DNA from 4 places in the Pantoea sp. SGAir0215 genome. Region 4 is predicted to be linked to each of the others. Evidence: predicted binding sites of a transcription regulator. Region 4 holds the regulator's gene; each other region holds the start of a gene.
What was found. Region 4 encodes PurR, which represses purine synthesis genes. Its sites were predicted from a motif close to CANGCAAACGTTTGCNTG; they were not measured.
Positions count from the first base shown of each region.

Region 1: C1N64_RS01835 (nucleobase:cation symporter-2 family protein) is a predicted target of PurR. The motif match lies at 3,046-3,063, and genes of this name have one in related genera.
Region 2: C1N64_RS04465 (nucleoside-specific channel-forming protein Tsx) is a predicted target of PurR. The motif match lies at 3,947-3,964, and genes of this name have one in related genera.
Region 3: C1N64_RS04360 (NCS2 family permease) is a predicted target of PurR. The motif match lies at 4,211-4,228, and genes of this name have one in related genera.

Region 1 is NZ_CP028031.1:355,134-360,532, reverse strand. It holds gene C1N64_RS01845 (FadR/GntR family transcriptional regulator) at 1-334, shown strand, start outside; gene C1N64_RS01840 (AI-2E family transporter) at 323-1,378, opposite strand; gene C1N64_RS01835 (nucleobase:cation symporter-2 family protein) at 1,606-2,985, opposite strand; gene C1N64_RS01830 (hypothetical protein) at 3,098-3,310, shown strand; gene C1N64_RS01825 (CoA-acylating methylmalonate-semialdehyde dehydrogenase) at 3,645-5,150, shown strand; gene iolB (5-deoxy-glucuronate isomerase) at 5,232-5,399, shown strand, end outside.
Region 2 is NZ_CP028031.1:935,401-940,799, forward strand. It holds gene C1N64_RS04455 (methyl-accepting chemotaxis protein) at 192-1,736, opposite strand; gene yjdN (VOC family metalloprotein YjdN) at 2,309-2,746, shown strand; gene C1N64_RS04465 (nucleoside-specific channel-forming protein Tsx) at 2,851-3,717, opposite strand; gene C1N64_RS04470 (sensor histidine kinase) at 3,992-5,341, opposite strand; gene C1N64_RS04475 (response regulator) at 5,338-5,399, opposite strand, start outside.
Region 3 is NZ_CP028031.1:906,668-912,066, forward strand. It holds gene C1N64_RS04330 (oligosaccharide flippase family protein) at 1-663, shown strand, start outside; gene C1N64_RS04335 (ATP-grasp fold amidoligase family protein) at 672-1,622, shown strand; gene C1N64_RS04340 (YjcB family protein) at 1,675-1,956, opposite strand; gene soxS (superoxide response transcriptional regulator SoxS) at 2,201-2,626, opposite strand; gene soxR (redox-sensitive transcriptional activator SoxR) at 2,782-3,267, shown strand; gene C1N64_RS04355 (glutathione S-transferase family protein) at 3,307-3,972, shown strand; gene C1N64_RS04360 (NCS2 family permease) at 4,318-5,399, shown strand, end outside.
Region 4 is NZ_CP028031.1:2,508,226-2,513,624, forward strand. It holds gene punC (purine nucleoside transporter PunC) at 269-1,471, opposite strand; gene punR (DNA-binding transcriptional activator PunR) at 1,580-2,485, shown strand; gene purR (HTH-type transcriptional repressor PurR) at 2,482-3,507, opposite strand; gene C1N64_RS11795 (cytochrome bd-I oxidase subunit CydH) at 3,790-3,879, shown strand; gene C1N64_RS11800 (C40 family peptidase) at 4,158-4,976, opposite strand; gene C1N64_RS11805 (Grx4 family monothiol glutaredoxin) at 5,341-5,399, shown strand, end outside.

The DNA.
Region 1 (5,399 bases), 2.2 Mb from region 4:
GCAACGTGAGCGGCTCATGGCGATGAGCATCAGTCTCCAGCAATTTAATGAAAACGATGCGGCGTTTATAGAACAGGATAAAGCCTTTCATCTTTTGATTAGCGAGATGAGCGGTAACGATCTGCTGCGGGAGATGATGGAAAACCTGTGGAACAAACGCGACAGCGCGCATTTTCGTCGGCTGGAACGCCATTATGCCGACAATACCTTTGCTGACGAAATGAACGCCGACCATCAGTGCATTGCAGAGGCCATTGTCGGGGGAGATGAGCAGGCTGCACAGGCTGCGATGAGAGCGCATCTGCAGCACGTGCAGCAGCGTTTACTTGGTTAGCAGCCGGGCAGGTTTAGGACGTCCGGTGCCCAGCATGATTGCCAGTCGGCTTCCGCCTGGCGTGGTTTCCATCAAAATTTTTGTAATGCTGGTCAGCGGTACGGAGAGCAGCATACCGACCGGACCCAACAGCCAGCCCCAGAAGATCAAGGACAGAAAGACCACCAGTGTCGACAATCCCAGTCCGCGCCCCATGATGCGCGGCTCTAACATATTGCCAAACACCATATGAATGGCGGTAAACAGCGCCGCCACCATCGCCGCGTCAAACACACTGTTCAGCAACAGTGCCTGCAGGAAAGGGGGAATACCGGCGATAATCGGCCCGATATTGGGAATAAAATTCAGGATAAAGGCTACCACGCCCCACAGTAACGCAAATTTCACATCCAGCAGGTACAGCGTCAGCCAGACCGAGATACCGGTAATCAGGCTGATCAGCGTTTTTAACGCCAGGTAATGCGTCACGCCTTTAAGCGCTTTGTGTAAACCCGCAATACGAATTTTGGGGTTCACAAACGAGTTGCGCATTTTGTAAGGCAGGTGGTGCACTTCAAACAGCATAAAGACGACGGTAAGGATCAACAGGACAGTATTGGTCATTGCGCCGGAAAAACCACTCAGCGCCACGCTGGCCAGATTCATCAATGTGTTGGGATCGAAGCGCTGAACCAGCGCATCGGTAGAGACATTCAGATGAATGCTGGCCGCCAGATGCTGAACGACCAGCATTTTCTTTTCCATGATGGTGCGCAGTTGAGGATAGAGATCGTAAAACTCACTCATGGAGCTGGCCAGTACGGCCCCCAGCAGCAAAATCACAGCAAAAATGACCGTGATCACCAGCGTAATCGCCATCCCGCGCCGCAGTCCGCGCCGCATCAGTATCGTGACTAAGGGATTCAACACAATGGCAAAAAACGCCGCCAGGAGTAACGGCACCAGAATATCGGAAGCGGCTCTTATCCCGGCAAGGATAATCACTAACATCGCCAGTTTGATTAAGATATTTTGTCCAATTCTTTCCTGCTGCAACCCGTTCATTCGTTCTCTCTACGCATAAATAACTGATTGAAGTGTAGTTGAAGGAAAAATCAGAAGCGGATTCGTTGAGGAAAAGGGTAAGCGAGGCGAGACGGTGAGGGAAACAGGACGCGAAAGGGTGTTAAGCGTCCTGATGGCGCGGCGGACAATGGCGACTGTCACTGCGATATGCTGTCAACAGCGATGCCGCCGCAATGAAACGACGCAGGCGACCGCCTGCCGCCGCCTTACACTGAGGGCGCAGATTCCTCTTTCGTGGCGTCCTGTGGCACCGGCTCCTGCCCGCCGGGAATCAGAATATTCAGCACGATGGCAACAATCCCGCCGCTGGTGGCGGCTGAACCAAACAGGTTCGCAAACAGGGGAGGCAGATGGGAAAGGGCAGCAGGCACGGACTCAATCCCTAAGCCGAAGCTGAAGGCCAGGCCGACAATCAGCATCTCTCTGCGCGTCAGCGCGGTCTGGCTGAGAATACGAATGCCGGCCGTTACCACGCAGCCAAACATCACCATGGTCGCGCCACCCAGGACGGGCGTGGGAATCTGACGCAACGCTTCGCTAAACGGCGGAAACAGAGCCAGTAAAATCAGCATCACACCGATATAGCGGCCAACAAAACGGCTTGCCACACCGGTCATCTGTATGACGCCGTTGTTTTGCGCAAAGGTGGTATTTGGAAAGGCACTCAGCATGGCGGCAATCATACAACTCAGTCCGTCAGCCAGAATGCCGCCTTTCAGGCGCGCACTGAACGCTTTATCCGTAATCGACTTACCGGAGATCAGGTGGTTTGCGGTAAGATCGCCTACCGCCTCAATGATGCAGACCAGTGAAACCAGCACCACAGGCACAAAAAGGCTGCTGTTGAAGTGAAAGCCAAACGGAAACAGCGCGGGCAGGCGAAACAGGCTGTCCCCCAAACCATGCACCTGAAATTTGCCGCTCAGTGCCGCCGCGATGCAGCCGGTGAGAATGCCGACCACGATGGATGACAGACGCAGCCAGCGGTTCCCCGAACAGCTCAGCAGCACGATCACGCCAAGCGTCAACGCCCCCAGGGCGAGGTTGCTAAGGCTGGCAAAATCCTGTGCATTCTGACCGCCGCACCAGTTAATCACGCTGACCTTAATCAGGCTGATACCGATTAACGCAATCACGCTTCCCGTCACGACCGGCGTAAAGACCCGTTTTAAGGTATCAATAAAGCGGCTGACGATAACCGGAACCAGCGCGGCCACGGCGTTGACGCCAAACAGCATCGCCATAATGTCCTCAGGGCTGCCGCCCTGGGCTTTGACCCACAGGCCACCTGAAATGGCGACGCCGAGAAAAGCAAAGCTGGTGCCCTGCATGCATATCATGCCCGCGCCCACGCCCCACACGCGATTTGACTGCAGAAAGGTGCCGATGCCCGAAGCAAGGAGCGACATACTAATTAAATACGGAAGCCAGGCTTCCAGACCAAGCGCGGTGCCAATCAGCAAAGGCGGCGTGATAATCCCGACCAGACCTGCCAGTACATGCTGCGATGCGCTAAAAAAAGCCTGCACAGGCGGAATTCGCTGATCAAGGCCGTACAGTAAGCCACTGTTTTTTTCGTCAGACACGGTTATCTCATCTCAGTGCGGGGAAGTCACCGGATGTTGCATAAAGCAGGCCAGGTTTATCTGGTAAACGTTCCTCTGCTATCAATGCCTTTAAAATCATAGGGATAATGTTGTGATAAAAGGTGTTGCTCGCCCGGGAAAAGTGAAACACATGATTCCTGATGGGGCAGTGAAGAAATTATTGGTTCATGAAATGACGATTAACGCCCTTTTTTGCACTGCGTTAGTGCGTAGTGATGTTTTTTCACCAGACAACTGTCCTCATGGCCAGCAGCCATTTTTCTGGCCGACTCTCAGCAAAAAGAAATGTATATTTCATATTTAAAATTGATGAAACATATCCGGGCTGCTTAATGCCATCAGGCCGAAAACCTTTCATCCCGCAAAGGCGTTAAACCGCCCTGAAGCGACAATGTCATGGGTAGCCCGATTACACCGTCAGCGATGACGAGCCAGAATGGCCGCCGCGAAGGCGTCAATCCTTTATGAAAAGAGAAATGCGATCTGTGCCGCTAAAAAGTAATTTTCCAAAAATATCCATTTGAAAAATTTATTCCATTGTAATAGTTTTCCAGCATGCTTTTGGCTTTTCCTGCCCAGCCAGCATGCCACTTCTGTGCTCTGCCCGCTGGAACCGTACATACCAAAGAGGCAACATCATGACTATCGTAGGAAACTTTATTGGCGGTCAAACCACATTCAGCGCCAGCAACGAAACCATTCCTGTGTTCGATCCGGCAACCGGCAAGGTTATCCGTGAGCTCACGCAAAGCAGCGCAGATGAAGTGGCTCAGGCGATTGATGTGGCACATGCGGCCTTTCCTGCCTGGTCAAAAACCTCCCCGCTGCGCCGCGCACGCATCATGTTCAATTTTAAAGCTCTGATGGAGCAGCACCGCGATGAACTGGCGGCGCTGATTGTGTCTGAGCATGGCAAAGTCTGGTCAGATGCGCTGGGTGAGCTGACGCGCGGTATCGAAGTCATCGAATTTGCCTGTGGTATTCCGCACCTGCTTAAAGGTGAGTATTCCCCGAATGTAGGCGGTGGCGTAGACAGTTACTCGCTGATGCAGCCGGTGGGCGTCGTGGCAGGGATTACGCCCTTCAACTTTCCGGCAATGGTGCCATTGTGGATGTTCCCGATTGCGTTGGCCTGCGGTAACACCTTCATTCTCAAGCCGCCTGCGCTGGATCCGTCAGCGTCGGTGCGCATGGCCGAGCTGTTGAAGGAGGCGGGCCTGCCGGATGGCGTATTTAATGTCGTGCACAGTTCCAATGACAATGCAGAACAGCTTTATAAAGATCCGCGTATTGCCGCCGTCAGCTTCGTTGGCTCATCCGGTGTGGCCGAGCATATTTACAAAACGGCCAGTGCGCACGGTAAGCGCGTTCAGGCTTTTGGCGCGGCAAAAAATCACGCCATCGTTATGCCAGACGCCGATTTAGACGCCACGGTAAACGCGATTATGGGCGGTGCGTTTGGCTCGGCGGGCGAGCGTTGCATGGCGCTGCCGGTTGTCGTTGCAGTGGGCAATGATACCGCCGATAAGCTCATTTCGCGCCTGACACCGCTGATCAACGCATTACGGGTTGGGCCGGGAATCCAGCAAGGCAGCGATGAAAATGAAATGGGGCCTGTGGTTTCTGCGGCACACCAGAAAAAGGTGCTGGGCTATATCGATCTGGGCGAGCAGGAAGGGGCGAAGCTGGTCGTTGATGGCCGCAACCACAAAGTCGCCGGTTTCGAAGAGGGCTACTACGTCGGCGGTACGCTGTTCGATAACGTTACCGCCGAGATGACCATCTGGCGTGAGGAAATTTTTGGTCCGGTGCTGAGCATTATGCGCGCGCCGGATTACGACAGTGCCCTGAAGCTGGTTAACAGCCACGAATTTGGTAACGGCAGCGCCATCTTTACCAGCAATGGCCATACCGCGCGGGAGTTTGTGCAGGATGTTGAGGCCGGAATGGTCGGCGTCAATGTGCCGGTGCCGGTGCCGATGGCCTTCCACAGTTTTGGGGGCTGGAAACGGTCAGTCTTTGGTGCGTTAAACGTGCACGGGCCAGACGGCGTGCGTTTTTACACCCGCATGAAAACCGCCACCGTGCGTTGGCCAGGCGGTCAGCAAACGGTGTCCGAATTCAGCATGCCAACGTTAGGCTAAATCACCTGCACCACTGACGCAGCGTTCCACACACAGGGGCGCGGGTTGTCAGGTGAAGGACCGCAAAACAGGAGGAGGCGAATGGCCTTACTTTCGAAGGTAAAACAGCCCGACAATAACGGCTGCATTCAGCAGGTGACGCCAGCGCGCGCCGGTTGGCGTTATGTCGGTTTTTCATCCTATCTGCTGAAAAAAGGGCAAACGCTCGACCTGAAAAGTGGCGACAGCGAACTTTGCCTGGTGCTGGTC
Region 2 (5,399 bases), 1.6 Mb from region 4:
CCGATAGGAATAGTGGTGAATTTTTAACAGGGCAGAGTCCAGTTATGGCTGGATCGGATGGGCGGTCAGCGTTCAGACGCGGTGCAGAGAGAAATAAGGTCAAGTCAGATGCGATAACAGCCTGTCAGGTGGAGATATCACCTGACAGACTTCCCTGCCCGCCCCGCTTTTTTTCCGGGGTGGGCAGGCGATTAGGCGTCAGCCAGACGGAACGCCGACACGGAATGTGTCAGGTACTGCGCCTGCTCCTCCAGCGACGCGGCCGCGGCGGCCGATTCCTGCACCAGTGCGGCGTTTTGCTGGGTCACGCTGTCCATTTCGGTCACCGCCTTTTCAATCTGGCTGATACCATGATGCTGCTCATTGGAGGCCGTCGAAATGTGATCCATCAGAACGTTGACCCGGCCGACCGAGGCAATAATCGCATTCATCGCTTCACCGGTCTGGCTGACCTGATCGGAGCCGACCCGGATTGTCGCCACCGATTCTGCAATCAGTCCTTCAATTTCTTTTGCCGCCACCGCACTGCGCTGGGCGAGATTGCGTACTTCGCCCGCTACCACGGCAAATCCGCGACCTTGCTCACCGGCTCGCGCGGCTTCAACGGCCGCGTTCAACGCCAGAATATTGGTCTGGAACGCTATGCCGTTAATGACGTTGGTGATGTCTTCGATTTTTTTCGAACTCTCGTTAATTTTTGACATGGAAACGATGACCTGCTGGGACACGTGTTCGCCGCTCTCCGCATTCTTCACGGCTTCGCTGGCCAGACGGCAGGCTTCAAAGACATTGTCCGTATTCTGTTTCACGGTCGCGCCCAGCTGCTCCATACTGGCGGCCGTTTCGGTCAGGGCTGCGGCCTGCTGTTCCGTGCGCGAGGCCAGGTCAACGTTGCCGCTGGCAATTTCCTGCGAGGCGAAAGAGACCGCCTGGGTTGCCTGGCGGACGCGGGTAATAATGCCGGTCAGCGCGGTACGCATGCTTTCCATAGAGGTCATTAACTGCTGAATCTCGCTCTTTGAACCGGTATTGACCGGCACCGGTTTGTCCAGAATTCCTGCGGCAATCTGGCTGCAGTGGGCTTTGGCGTGATCAAGCGGCGATAAAATATAGCGTCTGACAAAGACCAGTATGGCCACGATAATGGCAAGAAACAGCACACCAAATACGACTAACAACAGGATCCCAGAGGAAAAGTTGCTCTGGGCATCCGTATTGAGTTTCTTCGCAAAGGCTTCATGTTGTGCCAGCACCTTGTCCAGGACAATTTCATACTGGCGATCCAGGCGCACGACGTTTGCGATCTGGTTTTTAAAGCGCTGCTGGTCCCCGGCCTCGGCCGCTGCGATTAAAGGCTGAATGCCCTGATCGCGGTAGGCCAGGTAAGCCTGACGATAGCGTTCTGCTTCCGCTTCTTCTCCCGGAATACGTGGCGCGTTCAGATAAGCCTGGAAAGCGGCATCGGCTTTAGCGGCAACGCTTTTTACGCTGTCCAGTGAAGCGGCGCCCTGCGGGCCACCATTCTCCGTCTCTTTCATGTACTCCATCAGACGGACGCGTAAGGTACGACTGTGGTTGATGGGGTCAATCACCGACAGCACCACACGAATTTCTTTATTCACGGCATTAAGTGACGCGTTGCTGCGGGCCAGTAACCAGATGCTGACGGAAATACTGATAAGAAAAAGAATTAACAGAAAAGACAACACCAACAGTGATGATTTTTTTAACGACATAACACAGTCCTGAACAGGGGGGATTATGGACAGATATATCGGCATCCTGGGGCTAAATATTTAGCTGGAACGCACCGAAATAAGCACAGAATTAAGTGCATAAAACATAAGCGAAATAATGAACCAACTGATTCACTATTATCAGGTTGACGTTTCGCTTGCCGCTTCGGTTATTTCATGCGTTAACGCCGGCGGTATGGTTTTCAGGTCCAGTAATAGGTTGAGTCAACGAGGAAGTGCAAAGCAGGAAAGTGCGGTTGTCAGCATTTGTCTGAACAGTTCATTTATTATTTATTTTAAGGTATTGTAATTTAAGGGTTAATTCTAATCCTTGCAGTAGTAAATAAAAGTGACTATTGCCTGTGAGATAATATGGTTATTAACACGTAAAACATTATTAGCGTACCAGGCATTGATTTAATTGAAAAAAAACGGGGGCGACGTCTCAGGCGATTGGGTAAATCCTCTGAAAGGAGATTCTTTGCGCCGTTATGAATCCTCTTCTCTGCGCTGTCGTCTACACTTATTACTTCTTTATAAGGAAGTTTCTACTCACCTGTATCGAGGTAATAATGCAAGTATGTCCTTATTTGTTTCTCTATGGTCGCTGTGAAGAGGCGATGGAATTCTATTTGCAGGCAACAGGTGGACAGCTGCTGCAAAAAATGACGTTTGGTGATATGCCGGAGCAGGGTGAACAGATTGGCGACCAGTCTGCACCCCCGTTGCCACCTGAAAAAATTATGCATGCGCATCTGCGTATCGGGCAGGGCGAACTGATGATGAGTGACGGCAATCCTGACCAGCCACCGGCGTCAGAGCACGCAGGCTATGCCGTCAGTCTGGCGACCACGGATGCAAAACAGGGTAAAGCCTGGTTTGAAAAGCTGTCAGCAGGCGGGAAAGTCACCACACCGTGGCAAAAAACTTTCTGGTCTGATGGCTTCGCCATGTTTATTGATAAATTCAATATTCCGTGGCGCATTAACGTTGTTAAATCAGACGAGTAATTTGTCGGTGATGCCGTTCAACGGCGTTGGATGGCGCATACAACAGTGGCCTTCCCAGGGGGAAGGCCACCGTCAATTACCGTGCCTGTCTTGCAACAAACTGATCAGAAGTTATAGCCAGCCACCAGATAGTAACCCCAGCCCGTTGATTTAATTTCAGACGCGCTGCTGCCAAAACCTAACTCCTGACCGTCTCCCCACTGACCGCCGTTATGGAAGTAACGCGCCACAGCAGAGAAGTGCCAGTGCTCGTAGCCCAGTGACAGGATATGACTGGAGGCGATGGAATTACTGGTACGGATCGGCCCGGTCTTATCACGCAAGTCTGAGCCCCAGTCGAAGTTGGTAAAGCCTACATAGCCCAGGTTACCACCCCAAAGTGTGGTGATTGGCACGAAATACTTCACCTTAAAGCGATAGCCGTCCCAGCTGTCTTCGTTCGCAGCACCGTAGTTTTCCCACTGGTACTTGGCATAGACGTTCAGTGACAGACCGATATCGCTGTGCGTATCGATGTCGGTGCCCAGGCCCATGTACCAGGTGTTCTGGCGGTTTGCGCTGTTACGGCCCATATCGTAGATATAGTTGTTGGCAAAATACCACTCTTTAAACGGACCGAAAGCCAGGCTGGTGCCGGTCAGTTTATCAATAGAGAAACGCGGTTCGATTTCCATGAACAGGGGTGAACCGTGGTCGAAAATACCGTTGGCGTTGTTGTTACCTACGCCAAAGAAGTTTGGCAGGTCAACGTAGCCGTAAAAATCAAACCAGTCTTTTTTGGCGAACGCTTCGTATTCCAGATAGACATCGTTATTGAACTGGGGCCCGAAGCGGGTGTGGTAACTGCCCACCACGTTGACGCTCTGATGCCACCAGTCGGAAAGGTACTGGGGATCGTTTTCTGCAGCCTGCACTGCACCGTTCAGGGAGCCTGCCAGCAGGGCACCTGCAACTAACGTTTTAAATTTCATTATATTTGACCACTGGTTTTCATACGCAAGACAATCGTTTGCGTGCTGTTTGGAAATCAATCCCAAAGGTTGGGCAGTAATGTACTCAGGCCGCCTGTTTTAGTTAGCGTAGCGTGCCTGTAACAGAGAGATAGAAAATAGCTTTTGATCACATTTGTCAAAATGTGTTGCATAACAATTCATCATAATTGTGATGATTATCACAATATAGGGTTGTGGCGAACGGAACCAGGCAACCGTTTACGTTGTCGGGTTCCGAATCGATCGGCAGGAATCAGGGAAAGGTGACGCGCACCTGAAAACCGCAGCGCAGGCCTTGTGCGTCCCGACAGTTGGCAAGGGCAACGTCGATATGGTGTTTCTGGGCGACGCTGCGCACGATAGACAGACCTAAACCGCTGCCCTGCGCTTTAACGTCGGGTGAACGGGCAAAGCGATCGAATGCGCGTTCAAGAAAGGATTCCGGTACACCCGGACCGTTATCAACGATGTCGACAACGGTTTGTCCCGCCACACGATGCAGCAGCACATCGACCATGCTGCCTTCAGGCGTATGTAACATCGCGTTGCCAATCAGATTATCAAACAGGCTGCGAAGTTCGGAACGCCCGGCCTGCAGTCGATAGTGCGTGGTGCCGCTAAAGCCAATGTCGATACCGCGTTTATCCGCCACAACCATGAGCTGTTCAATACTCTCTTTCAGCACATCTTCCAGATCGATATTTTCGAGGTGCGCGACGACTGACTGATCTTCCCAGCGCGACATATTCAGCAGTTGAGTGACCAGATGGCGCGTGCGGGTCACACCTGATTCCAGTTGAGCGAACTGACGGCTGGCCTCACCGGGTTGAATGTGCTGACGCAGATTTTCCAGTTGCAGCGTGACGGCGGTGACCGGCGTCCGCAGTTCATGAGCGGCATCTTCCATAAACTGACGTTGTGAAGACCAGGCGGCACGCAGTTTATCCAGTAAGGAGTTGTAGGCCTCAACCAGGGGCTGAATTTCGTCGGGCAGCCGTTCCGGCGATACGCTGTGGGGATGGTGCGCATCCTGGGCGGCGATTTCTCGCGAGGCAACGCGCAAATCCCGGGTGATCTTGCGCACGACCAGCCAGATGACCAGCAGCGACAGCGGCATCATCAAAATCAGCGGAATAATCGCCGATAGCGCCCGTCGCACCATCATCTCTTTCATGTAGCTCAGGTTCAGCATGACCTGAATGGTTTTAATCTCACTGCCTGGCTGACCGGAACGGGTGTAAATGCGCCATTCACAGTCGCGGCAGTCACCGATCTGCACGTCTTTGTAGCCATTTTCCGGCTGTAAGGGCGCATGCAACTCTGGCCATGAGCTGGATCGTAACCGGCCCTGCGCATCCCACAGTTGAATGACAAAGGCACTTTTGATCTTATGCGCAGGCGCAATCACCGGCATCAACGGGGGGATTTCACGGTTAACGGACCACGCATCGGCCAGCTTGGCGAGCTGTTCGTCCTTAATGACGCCAACCATTTCGCCGTAGCAGTTAAAAAAATACCAGGCGACACCGCCAATCATCAGTAAATGAATCAACAGCAGGGTACTGAGTAATTTATTTCGTAATGAACGCATAAAGATTTTCATATTGCCGGTACTCGCCAGCCCAGCCCACGCACGTTGCGAATCACATCATTATCCAGCT
Region 3 (5,399 bases), 1.6 Mb from region 4:
CGGGAAACACGCACCCTGTATTTGCGTTATCTGCTGTATGCGGGCTTGCCATTGGCCATTTCCAGCATTTTTATTTCTGTCCAGGTCAAAACCGCGCAGATGTTTTTGGCCGGCATCGCCTCGGCGCGCGAGCTGGGTTTATTTGCTGCTGCCAATACGATTGCCGCGTCCTGGATTTTTATTCCCGTGGCGCTGATTACCTCCTGTTTCAGCGAGATTTTTCGTGCGCGTGGAGACGAAGCCGTCAGGCTGACGGCCCGGCTCAATGGCTACGTGATGGCCGTGTCGCTGTTGATGTTGTTTATCGTCGCGTTGTGGGGTGAGCACATTATTGTGGCGTTATATGGCCCGGCCTACAGGCAGTCAGGCAACCTCATCACGCTGTTATCCCTGGCGACCAGTTTTTCGGCAATGGGAACCGTCGCGTACCGTTTTATGGTGAAAGAAGGGGGCTTTGATTATTTACTGAAGAAAATCATTTGTCTGGTGCTCATCAGCATCCCGCTTTCCTGGTGGCTAATTCAGGGCTACGGCATCATGGGGGCCGCCTGGAGCGTTTTTCTGTCTGAGCTCCTGTCCCTCACCGTCATGAATTACTTCTTTAAACGCGGCGTGATTCAAAAAATTCAGGTTTCCTCACTTAACTACAAAACCTACAAATGAGGTCAAATATGCTCAGGTTGAAGCAAGAGCTCAGAAGAAGTTTGCAGTACTTTATTAAGAAGATGCCCTGGACTTATCAGGACCGTATTTATTACTTCCGCAAGTTCAGAAAGCTCCCGAATCTGCGTGAGCCCAAGGTCTTCAACGAAAAAGTGCTGTATCGCAAGTTTATCCATGGTGATTATCAGCTGTATGCGCGCCTGTCCGATAAGTATTCGGTGCGCGACTATATTGCGGAAAAGATTGGTAATGACTATCTGATTCCGTTGCTCCACGACACCACCGATCCCACCACGTTGAATGATCTTACGCGCTGGCAGGGCACGGTTATCAAACCGAATCATGCTTCAAACATGGTAGAGATCGTGCTGGAAGAACCGGATGCGCTTCGTAAGCAGCAAATCATTCATAACTGCTATTCGTGGTTAAAAACCGATTTCGCCAACGAAGCGCGTGAGATCCACTATCGCTATATCAAGCCACGTATTCTGGTTGAGCAGTATATTGGTGACGGTAAAAGCGCGCCGGTTGATTACAAGTTTCATATGTTCAATAAGCGCGATGGCAATTTTGAGTATGTTCTTCAGGTCATCTACAACCGCTGTCAGCCTCAGCTTTCGATGAATTTTTACGTTAATAACCTCTCCGAGGCTTACCATAAAATTCGCGATACCGGCCTGGATGTTTCCCCGATCATGCCCTCACTGGAGCGGGCACTAGCCCTGAGCAAAACGCTGGCCAGTGACTTTGACTACGTGCGAGTCGACTGGTATATCCACGACCAGCACATCTATTTTGGTGAACTGACGTTTACGCCTGGCGCAGGCATGGTAACCGGACTGGATCGTGGCTTAGACAAGATGATGGGTGAAATGTGGATTCAGGAACGTCGCGGAACGCAGAGACCGGACGTTGACGTACAGGATGTCGCCATTCCTGTCATGTTGAAGAAAATTTGACTTTACACAGCAATATAAAAAACCCCGCTTTGCGGGGTTTTTTATTGGTCATTCAGGGCATTGGCCAGTTCGCAGGCGCACGGCTCATCATGTCAATGAACACTTCTTTAGAGACGCTCAAAAAATGGTGCACGTTTTCCATGCTTAGCGTGATGCCCATTAAACCGGTCACAAACCAGCACGACAGACCAACGCCCACGCCGCCACAGAGAAAGGCCATGACATGATGGCTGTCCTGGCGAAGGCGGGTTTTCAGTGTACTGGCGAAAAACATCATTACAGCGCTCAGCAATTCCCAGCGCATAACAAGAAAACTGGTGGTTAGGGTAGCCATCAATTTTGACCTCAAAATCGGAAAGGACGCCTGACTGTCTGCGAACATCACGTCGGCGGAAAAGTCTGTCAGGTGGGGCTCTTTCGTCGGCAACAAACGTCATAATGTGATGTGGGTCACATTATATCATCTGGTTCTCAATTTTTGTACAGAATTTGTTTGATTTGTCAGCGCAGTGTCAAGCCAGCGGAAGGGTAAAAAAGAGGGGATAAAGCCGTGCGCCCGATCGGGCGCACGCGGGCTGTTAATTAAGCGGACAACATTCACCCGTTGTACGCTGCGTAAAGCTGCTCATCGTTTCCCCACAGTCAAAGCTCAGCAGGCGTGGACGCTGAACCGCCTGGCGACGCATATAGTGACGATACGCCGTAGGCGTCTGGGAAAACTGGCGGCGAAAAACCCGTGAGAAGGTCTGCTGCGAATCGTAGCCATACTGCATCGCAATATCGAATACCGGACGCTGCGTCTGACGCAGGGCTTCTGCGGCCAGCGTCAGCCGGCGTTCGCGGATATAACCACCCAACGTCTGTTTCGTTACGCTACGGAACATACGTTGCAGGTGCCATTTCGAATAACCGGACTTCGCGGCCACCTCATCGATTGACAGGCTTTTATCCAGGTTCTGGTCAATCCAGTGGGTCAGTGAATGAATGATCTCTTCTTGTATCATGGCCTCATCCTTCTGGTGAATGTCCCCGTCACCGTGCATGCCGCAGTTTGTGAGGCTGATAATCAGCCTGCAGGGGGCGTGACGTCGTCAGGGCGGGTGTTGTTCTGATGGGAAAGGAGTATAATTCCTCAAGTTAACTTGAGGTAAAGTGCCAGATGAAAAAAGATCGCAATTATCCAAAACCGGTGCTGACACCGGGGGAAGTCGCGCGGCGAAGCGGCGTGGCCGTATCAGCGCTGCATTTTTATGAAAGCAAAGGGCTGATTTCCAGCACGCGCAATCCCGGCAATCAGCGGCGCTACAGCCGTGATGTCCTGCGCCGTGTGGCGATCATTAAAATCGCCCAGCGCATCGGCATTCCGCTCGCCAGCGTCAGCGACAGTCTGGAAAACATGCCTGCGGATAAACGCATGTCTGCGCAGGACTGGGGCAATCTGACGCAGCACTGGCGGGATGAACTGGATAAGCGCATCGAAACCCTGACGCGCCTGCGTAACGACCTGGATGGCTGCATTGGCTGCGGCTGTTTATCCATGCGTGACTGTCCGCTCCGTAACCCCGGTGATCGGCTGGGACAGCAGGGATCAGGTGCGGTCCTGCTGGATCCCGAGCAGGATGGTTCTCTGCACAAGGTAAAGTGACGTCTATACTGTCTGCATATTCATTCGCAGGGAATCATGATGATTACTGTTCACCATCTGGAACAATCTCGTTCGCACCGCGTGCTGTGGATGCTGGAAGAGCTGGAAGTGCCTTATCAGGTTAAACGTTACCAGCGTGAAGCCTCCATGCTGGCACCGGAAGCACTGAAAAAAGTGCATCCCTTAGGCAAATCGCCGGTTATCACAGATGGCAATCGGGTGGTGGCGGAGTCCGGGGCCATACTGGAATACCTCGAAGAAAAGTACGACAGCGAGAAGCGATTACAGCTTACCGACGAAGAGGCGCGCCTCCAGGCGCGTTACTGGTTACATTACGCTGAAGGTTCCCTGATGCCGCTGCTGGTCATGAAGTTGGTGTTTGGCCGGCTGGGCAGCGCGCCCGTGCCCTGGTTGCTGCGTCCCGTGGGTGCCGCGCTGGGGAAAGGCGTACAAAAAGCCTGGCTGGACAAACAGCTCCACGTCCACAGGCAAATGATCGAAGATCATCTCTCGGCCAATCCCTGGTTTGCCGGTCAACGATTCAGCATCGCCGATGTGCAAATGAGCTTTCCTGTTCTGGCGCTGAGCCAGCGCGCCGGCTTGCACAATGCGCCCGCCACGCAAAAATGGTTAACCACCGTTCAGCAGCGCGCCGCATGGCAACGGGCCATTCAGCAGGGCGGTGAACTCACTCTGCCGGGCTGAGGCGATGCGCTCTGATGACGCCGTCCGGCGTCATCTCTCTTCCACCAACATCCTCTTTCATCGACCGGTCACGCTGCCTGCAAGAATGTTACTGGCAGGTTTCCAGCACGTTCCTGATGTTACTAACCTGATCTTTATACGCAGTAATTCCCTCTGAACGGTTGAAAAGCGGCGGTTAAAGACCGGATAATCTGCCCCCTTCAGTCTGGTGGTGCTTGTTACACCCGTTCTGCGTGGCGAAGTAAACGTTTGCCTTTTGTCGGTTGCCCGTGGGTAAAGACATATTCAGGGAATGCAGAACGGTGACCGCGTGAATTACACAATAAAAATTTTTGAGGCTTAACTATGTCAATTGAATCACGCCCGACCAGTGGAAGACTGGATGCCTGGTTCGCCATTTCGGCCCGTGGCAGCAGCGTGCGACAGGAAATCCTGGCCGGGCTGACGACCTTTCTTGCCATGGTCTATTCGGTGATCGTGGTCCCCGGTATGCTGGGTAAAGCGGGGTTCTCTCCTACGGCGGTGTTTGTTGCCACCTGCCTGGTGGCAAGCTTCGGGTCAATCCTGATAGGGCTGTGGGCCAATTTACCCATGGCGATTGGCTGTGCAATCTCGTTGACGGCCTTTACAGCGTTCAGTCTTGTACTGGGTCAGCACATCAGCGTGCCGGTCGCGCTTGGCGCTGTGTTCCTCATGGGGCTGCTGTTTACGCTGATTTCCACCACCGGGATTCGGGCCTGGATCTTACGTAATTTGCCCATGGGCGTCGCACACGGTACGGGCATCGGGATTGGCCTGTTTTTACTGCTGATTGCCGCTGACAACGTGGGGCTGGTGGTCAGAAACCCTGGCTCAGGTTTACCGGTGGCGTTGGGGCACTTTACCTCCTTCCCCGTCCTCATGTCTTTGCTGGGGCTGGCGGCGATTTTTGGTCTGGAGAAGCGCCGGGTGCCTGGCGGTATTTTGCTGACGGTCATCGTGATCTCTGCTCTCGGCCTGGCCTTCGATCCCGCCGTCCGCTGGCAAGGGCTGTTTGCGCTGCCGAGCCTGCGTGATGCGCAGGGGACATCGCTGTTTTTCAGCCTCGACATTATGGGCGCGTTGCAGCCTGCCGTCTTGCCCACCGTACTGGCGTTAGTGATGACGGCGGTATTTGATGCGACCGGCACGATTCGCGCCGTGGCCGGGCAGGCCAATTTACTCGATAAAGACGGGCAGATTATTAACGGCGGACGGGCACTGACCACGGATTCGCTGAGCAGCCTGTTTGCCGGACTGGTGGGCGCGTCGCCTGCCGCGGTATATATTGAATCGGCGGCCGGTACGGCGGCAGGCGGTAAAACCGGCCTGACGGCAATCGTCGTGGGTCTGCTGTTTCTGGTGATTCTGTTTATGTCTCCGCTGGCTTATTTGGTACCAACTTATGC
Region 4 (5,399 bases):
GAACCGTCAGAACCTGAGAAAAAGCAGGAGCTGTTTCTCAGGATTATGAGAAAAGTCACAGATGACGCCTTGCGCCAGACAACAAAAAGGGTACAGAGAAGAGAAAACGTCGGTATCCATGCAGCGTTGCTCACACAGATGCCGTCACAGCCTGAAGGCTGTGTGAAACATTTTTATTATGATGACAGTGCGAGTGGGTCTGGCAGAGGAGGCACACTGGCAGACCCTGATTCAGTCAGTGAAAACGGGTAACACGCAAATCGTTGCCTCAGTGATTATCCTGGCAGGGATGTGCAGATGAGGCAATATCAGTTTGTGCGCCGGCGCGGCGCTGTAACTGATAGCCCATCCATGCCAGACCAATCGTCACCATCATAATTAGCGTGGTCGTAAACAGAGCCTGGATCAAGCCTGCGGACACCGCAAGGCTGGCGGCAAAACAGAGTCCGAGCTGAAGCGTGTTCTGCAATGCCGCCGCTTTCCCGGTGGCATTTGGGAAGGGCAGCAGCGCACTGGACACCACAATCGGATAAATCGCGCCATTTGCCAGCGCCATGCCGCAGAACGGCACCAGTAACGCCGTGAGTGACGGGCTTCCCGAAAGCGCGACGGCAAACAGCGCCCCGACACTCAGGCTATAGACGCCGAGCAGCCACGGCAGCAGCGTTGCGCCAGAAAACCGGTTGAGCAGCGCACGGCAGCCAAACCCGCCGATTAAAAAGGCGATGGTTTGGGGAATATAACTGAGCCCGATATCCGCAGGAGACAGACCAATATCAGCCAGGATAAACGGCGAACCCGTCAGCCATGCAAAAAAACTGGCTGAGCAGGCGGAATACATCAGTACGTTACCGCTGTAGGCACGTGCGCGCAGCAGCGTCAGAAACCCAGGCTGCGGAGCAGGGGAACGTTGCTTTTTTTGCGGCGAAGGCAGGCGCAGCGTGACCAGGATGAGCGCCACAGCAATTCCTGTCAGCACCGCAAAAATGGCGCGCCAGTGAAAATGGCCGATCAGCCAGGCGCCCAGTAACGGCGCCAGGGCGGGAGACAGCGCGACGAGCGGCATAATGGTAGCAAAGACTTTATTGGCCTGTGACTGAGGATAGCGATCGACGACCAGCGCCTGCCAGCTGACGGCCGCCGCGCACACGCCGATAGCCTGTACAAAACGCAGTACCAGCATCAGGATCACATTATCTACCCACAACATACCCGCACAGCCCAGAGCAAACAGGACGAGGCCTGCCAGCAGCACCGGCTTACGCCCCAACCGATCAGATAAGGGACCCCAGACCAGTTGACCACAGGCAAAACCGGCCAGAAACAGGCTCATGCTGGCGCTGATCATCCCGGCTGACGTGCTAAAACTTTGCTGCATAGCGCCGAAGGCGGGCAGGTACATATCGGTTGCCAGAAAGCCCAGCATACTGAGCACGGCAAGATAGGGAATAAAGCCTTTTGAAGCGGACATCGGGTTCTCATCAGTTGCAGAATAAACGCGGGGCAGTGTAAAAGCTGTACTTCACGCTGTGAAACGGTAAAATTTGCCTGTTGCTGTTAAAAATTTTGAAGGCAAATTATGTGGTCTGAATATGCGCTGGAAGTGGTGGATGCGGTCGCACGCGGTGGCAGCTTTAGCGCGGCCGCCCAGGAACTGCACCGTGTGCCTTCTGCCATCAGCTATACCGTTCGCCAGCTGGAAACCTGGCTGGCTGTGCCGCTGTTTGAACGCCAGCACCGGGAGGTGATTCTCACCCCGGCGGGCGAGCATTTTGTGCGGGAAGGGCGCAGCGTTATCAAAAAAATGGATGCCACACGACGTCAGTGTCAACAGCTCGCCAACGGCTGGCGCGGTCAGATTGGTATTGCCGTCGACTGCATCGTCAAACCGCAGCGGACCCGGCAGTTTGTCAGGGATTTTTACCGCCATTTTCCCGACATGGAGTTGCACATCAGCTATGAGGTCTTTAACGGCGTCTGGGATGCGCTGGCAGACGGGCGAGTGGATGTGGCGATAGGTGCGACACAGGCGATTCCGGTGGGGGGGCGTTTCGCCTTTCGCGATATGGGCACCCTGAACTGGCGTTGCGTGGTGGCGCGTCAGCACCCTCTGACGCAGGTTGCTACGCTGGGTGATGAGGCGTTGCGCAACTGGCCTTCACTGGTGCTGGAAGATACGTCGCGCGCGTTACCGCGTCGTATGACCTGGGCGCTGGATAACCAACGCCGGCTGGTGGTCCCGGACTGGCAAACCGGTCTGGACTGTGTGCGCGCCGGTTTGTGTGTCGCGATGATACCGGGCCATTTAGCGCGGCCCTTACTGGACAGCGGCGAGATGGCAGAGCTGAACTTACCGCAGGCGTTTCCGGAAAGTCCCTGCTGCGTCAGCTGGGCGGAAGATCGCGCATCACCGGCGCTGGGGTGGTTACTCCAGTACCTGGGCGATGCGCAAACGCTAAATCAGGAGTGGTTGAGCGAGGATTAACGGCGATAATCGCGATAAGGACCATAGCCCACCGAGCGTCGCTCAATAAGCGTCGGGTGGACTTCAATCGTCTGCGACTCTTCCCGCTTACTGGTGATGCGATCTAACAACATCTCCAGCGCCTTCTCACCCAACTGGGCTTTAGGTTGATGCACCGTGGTCAGTGCCGGAGTGAAATAGCGCGCATTGCGCACATTGTCGTAACCAATGACGGAGATATCCTGCGGCACGCGCAGGCCCATTTCGTCGGCCGCGCAGATTGCGCCCATCGCCATGATGTCGCCCCCACAGAATACGGCGCTTGGGCGCTGCTTCTGTGACAGAATCTGCTGCATGGCCTGATAGCCAGATTCGGGTTCAAAGTCACCCTGCACAATCCATTCGGCACGTGGCTGAATACCCGCTTCTTCCAGCGCCTTAAGGAAACCGGCATGGCGACCGCCTCCCGTGTTACGCTCCATCTGGCCGGGAATGGCACCAATATCGCGATGACCACGCTCAATCAAATAACGTCCTGCCAGATAACCGCCCTGGAAAGCATTGTCCAGTACGGTATCGGTAAAGTCGGCACGGGATTCGCCCCAGTCCATCACCACCATCGGAATATTGCGGTTCGCTTCCAGCATTTGCAGCAGATCATCCGGATACTCTGAACACATCACCAGAAGCCCGTCAACGCGCTTTTGCGCCATCATCGACAGATAGGCGCGCTGTTTTTGCAGGTCATTATGTGCGTTGCCCAAAATCAGGGTATAGCCTTTATCGAAGCAGTGATTCTCAATGGCTTCGATAATTTCAGCAAAGTAGGGCGCTTCACTGGACGTGGCGAGCAGGCCCAGCGTTTTGGTGTGATTCACCTTCAGGCTACGCGCGACTGCGCTGGGAGAATAATGCAGTTCCCGAATCGCTTCCCACACCGCTTCGCAGGTATTTTCTGCGACAAAGCGCGTTTTATTGATGACGTGTGAGACGGTCGTGGTGGACACGCCCGCACGCTTCGCCACATCTTTAATTGTTGCCATGTAAATCGAACTCCCGGGCCTATCTAAATTATTGATAAGCATATTGTTAAACGTTTGCGTCAGCGGACGGTTATTTCTGCGAAAAACATCGCTTTTCTGTCCGGTATTGAGTCATCAGGGCAGGAAATAACGTCTGAAAAGGGCGCGGACGCAACCGATATTGCGCGCTGTTGCGCAACAAAGGGGGGATTCTAACAAGGCTGTGCGGATAAAACGAGATTTTTACCCACGCGTATGTGAAAATGCTTTCACCTTACAAACGTCAGGGTTAAAGGAGAGGGGATGAGTACCGATTTGAAACTGTCATTAATGACGACGGCAGCCGCACTGTTAATGATCATCGCGTTTAGCTTCACCGCTATTCTGCACTAGTCGCATTCGTTTGCAGCGAGGCTATACTGGCTGACTGGCTGACTGGCTGACTGGCTGACTGGCTGACTGGCTGACTGGCTGACTGGCTGACTGGCTGACTGGCTGACTGACTCGCTGACTGCGCGTCCAGCCTTGCCGGTGATACGTCCTGTCTGTCAGACCGTATCACCGGCAGGTGCGGCATTTTCGCCCGCAACACCCGGCTGCACAATCGGGGTGAGGTGGGCAATAAAAAAGCCGGGAAGTTGCCTTTCCCGGCTTTTTTGTATGAAGGACGTTTAGCGAACGGTCTTTGGCGTCATAACGCGACGCGCACCAATATAATGGCGCTGCCAGTAATCTTCGCTCAACGCACTGATTTGAATATCTTTACCGGTACGCGGTGACTGAATGAATTTACCGTTGCCCAGGTAAACCCCGACATGATCTGCGGTTCCACGCCCGTTGATGCGGAAGAAAACCAGATCGCCTTTTTCAAGGGATTCGCGGTTGACCGGTGCTGCATCCCGCAGATGGTACATTTCGTTAGCGGTACGGGGGATCTTAAACTTCACGACGTCTTTGTAGGCGTACCATACGAGGCCACTGCAATCAAAACCCGTATGGGGCGATTTGCCTCCCCACTGATAACGCTTGCCAAGTTGCCCCATCAGTTTTGCCATCGCCGTTTCACGCGCTTTCTGGTAACGCTGGCGATGCGCTTTACTCATTTTAATGGTGCCGGTTTCGGTATTGTCTGCCGTTAACGCCTTCGCAGCACGTTGATGACCATACCGTTTTTTGCTGGCGGTATTGGCGGCGACTTTTTTGCTCAGCGTCTTGTGCGAGGCAGTCGTTTTAGCGAGCGTTTTGTGCGTGGTGGTGTGGGAGGTCGTTTTGCTGGTTTTCGTGGTCTTACTGACTTTCTGAACAGCGGAGGTGCGACTTTTTTTAGATGAGGCTTTAACCGCGCGTCGTTTGCGCCGATCATCGTCGCGCGCACTTTTTTTCTCTACCTTATGCAAGCTGGCCTTAACCGTCGCATGCGGGGATGCAGCAGCGATGTTAAAGAAGAGTTGCGCAAAAGCCAGAATAAGAAGCGTAATGATTGAACGCATAGTCCGTTTACTGGTTAAGCTGTCAGATCAAACAGGTCTCTGACAAAGTTAAGAAAAATCTGATCACCGATCAGCGCCGAAGTCATTCTAGTCCAGTTTTTTTTAAAAGAGTAAGTCCTTTTTTTATTAATTGATGGCCTGGATAAAAATCAGGCATAAATCAGGAATTTCAGTCTCTTATAGCAGCAAATTCATTGCAAATTATGAATACATTCATAGTCTTTGTCACAGTTTCCTGCGAATGCCTGACCAGCCTACTTAGCAAACATGGCGATTTAACGTCGGACGAGCCAAAATCTCGTTTTCAGTCCTGGCGTGAAGTCGCTACAATAAAGAAACACGAAGTGACGAATTAAGGAAGGCAATAATGAGTACTGTAGAAAAAATTCAGCGCCAGATCGCAGAAAACCCGATCCTGCTGTA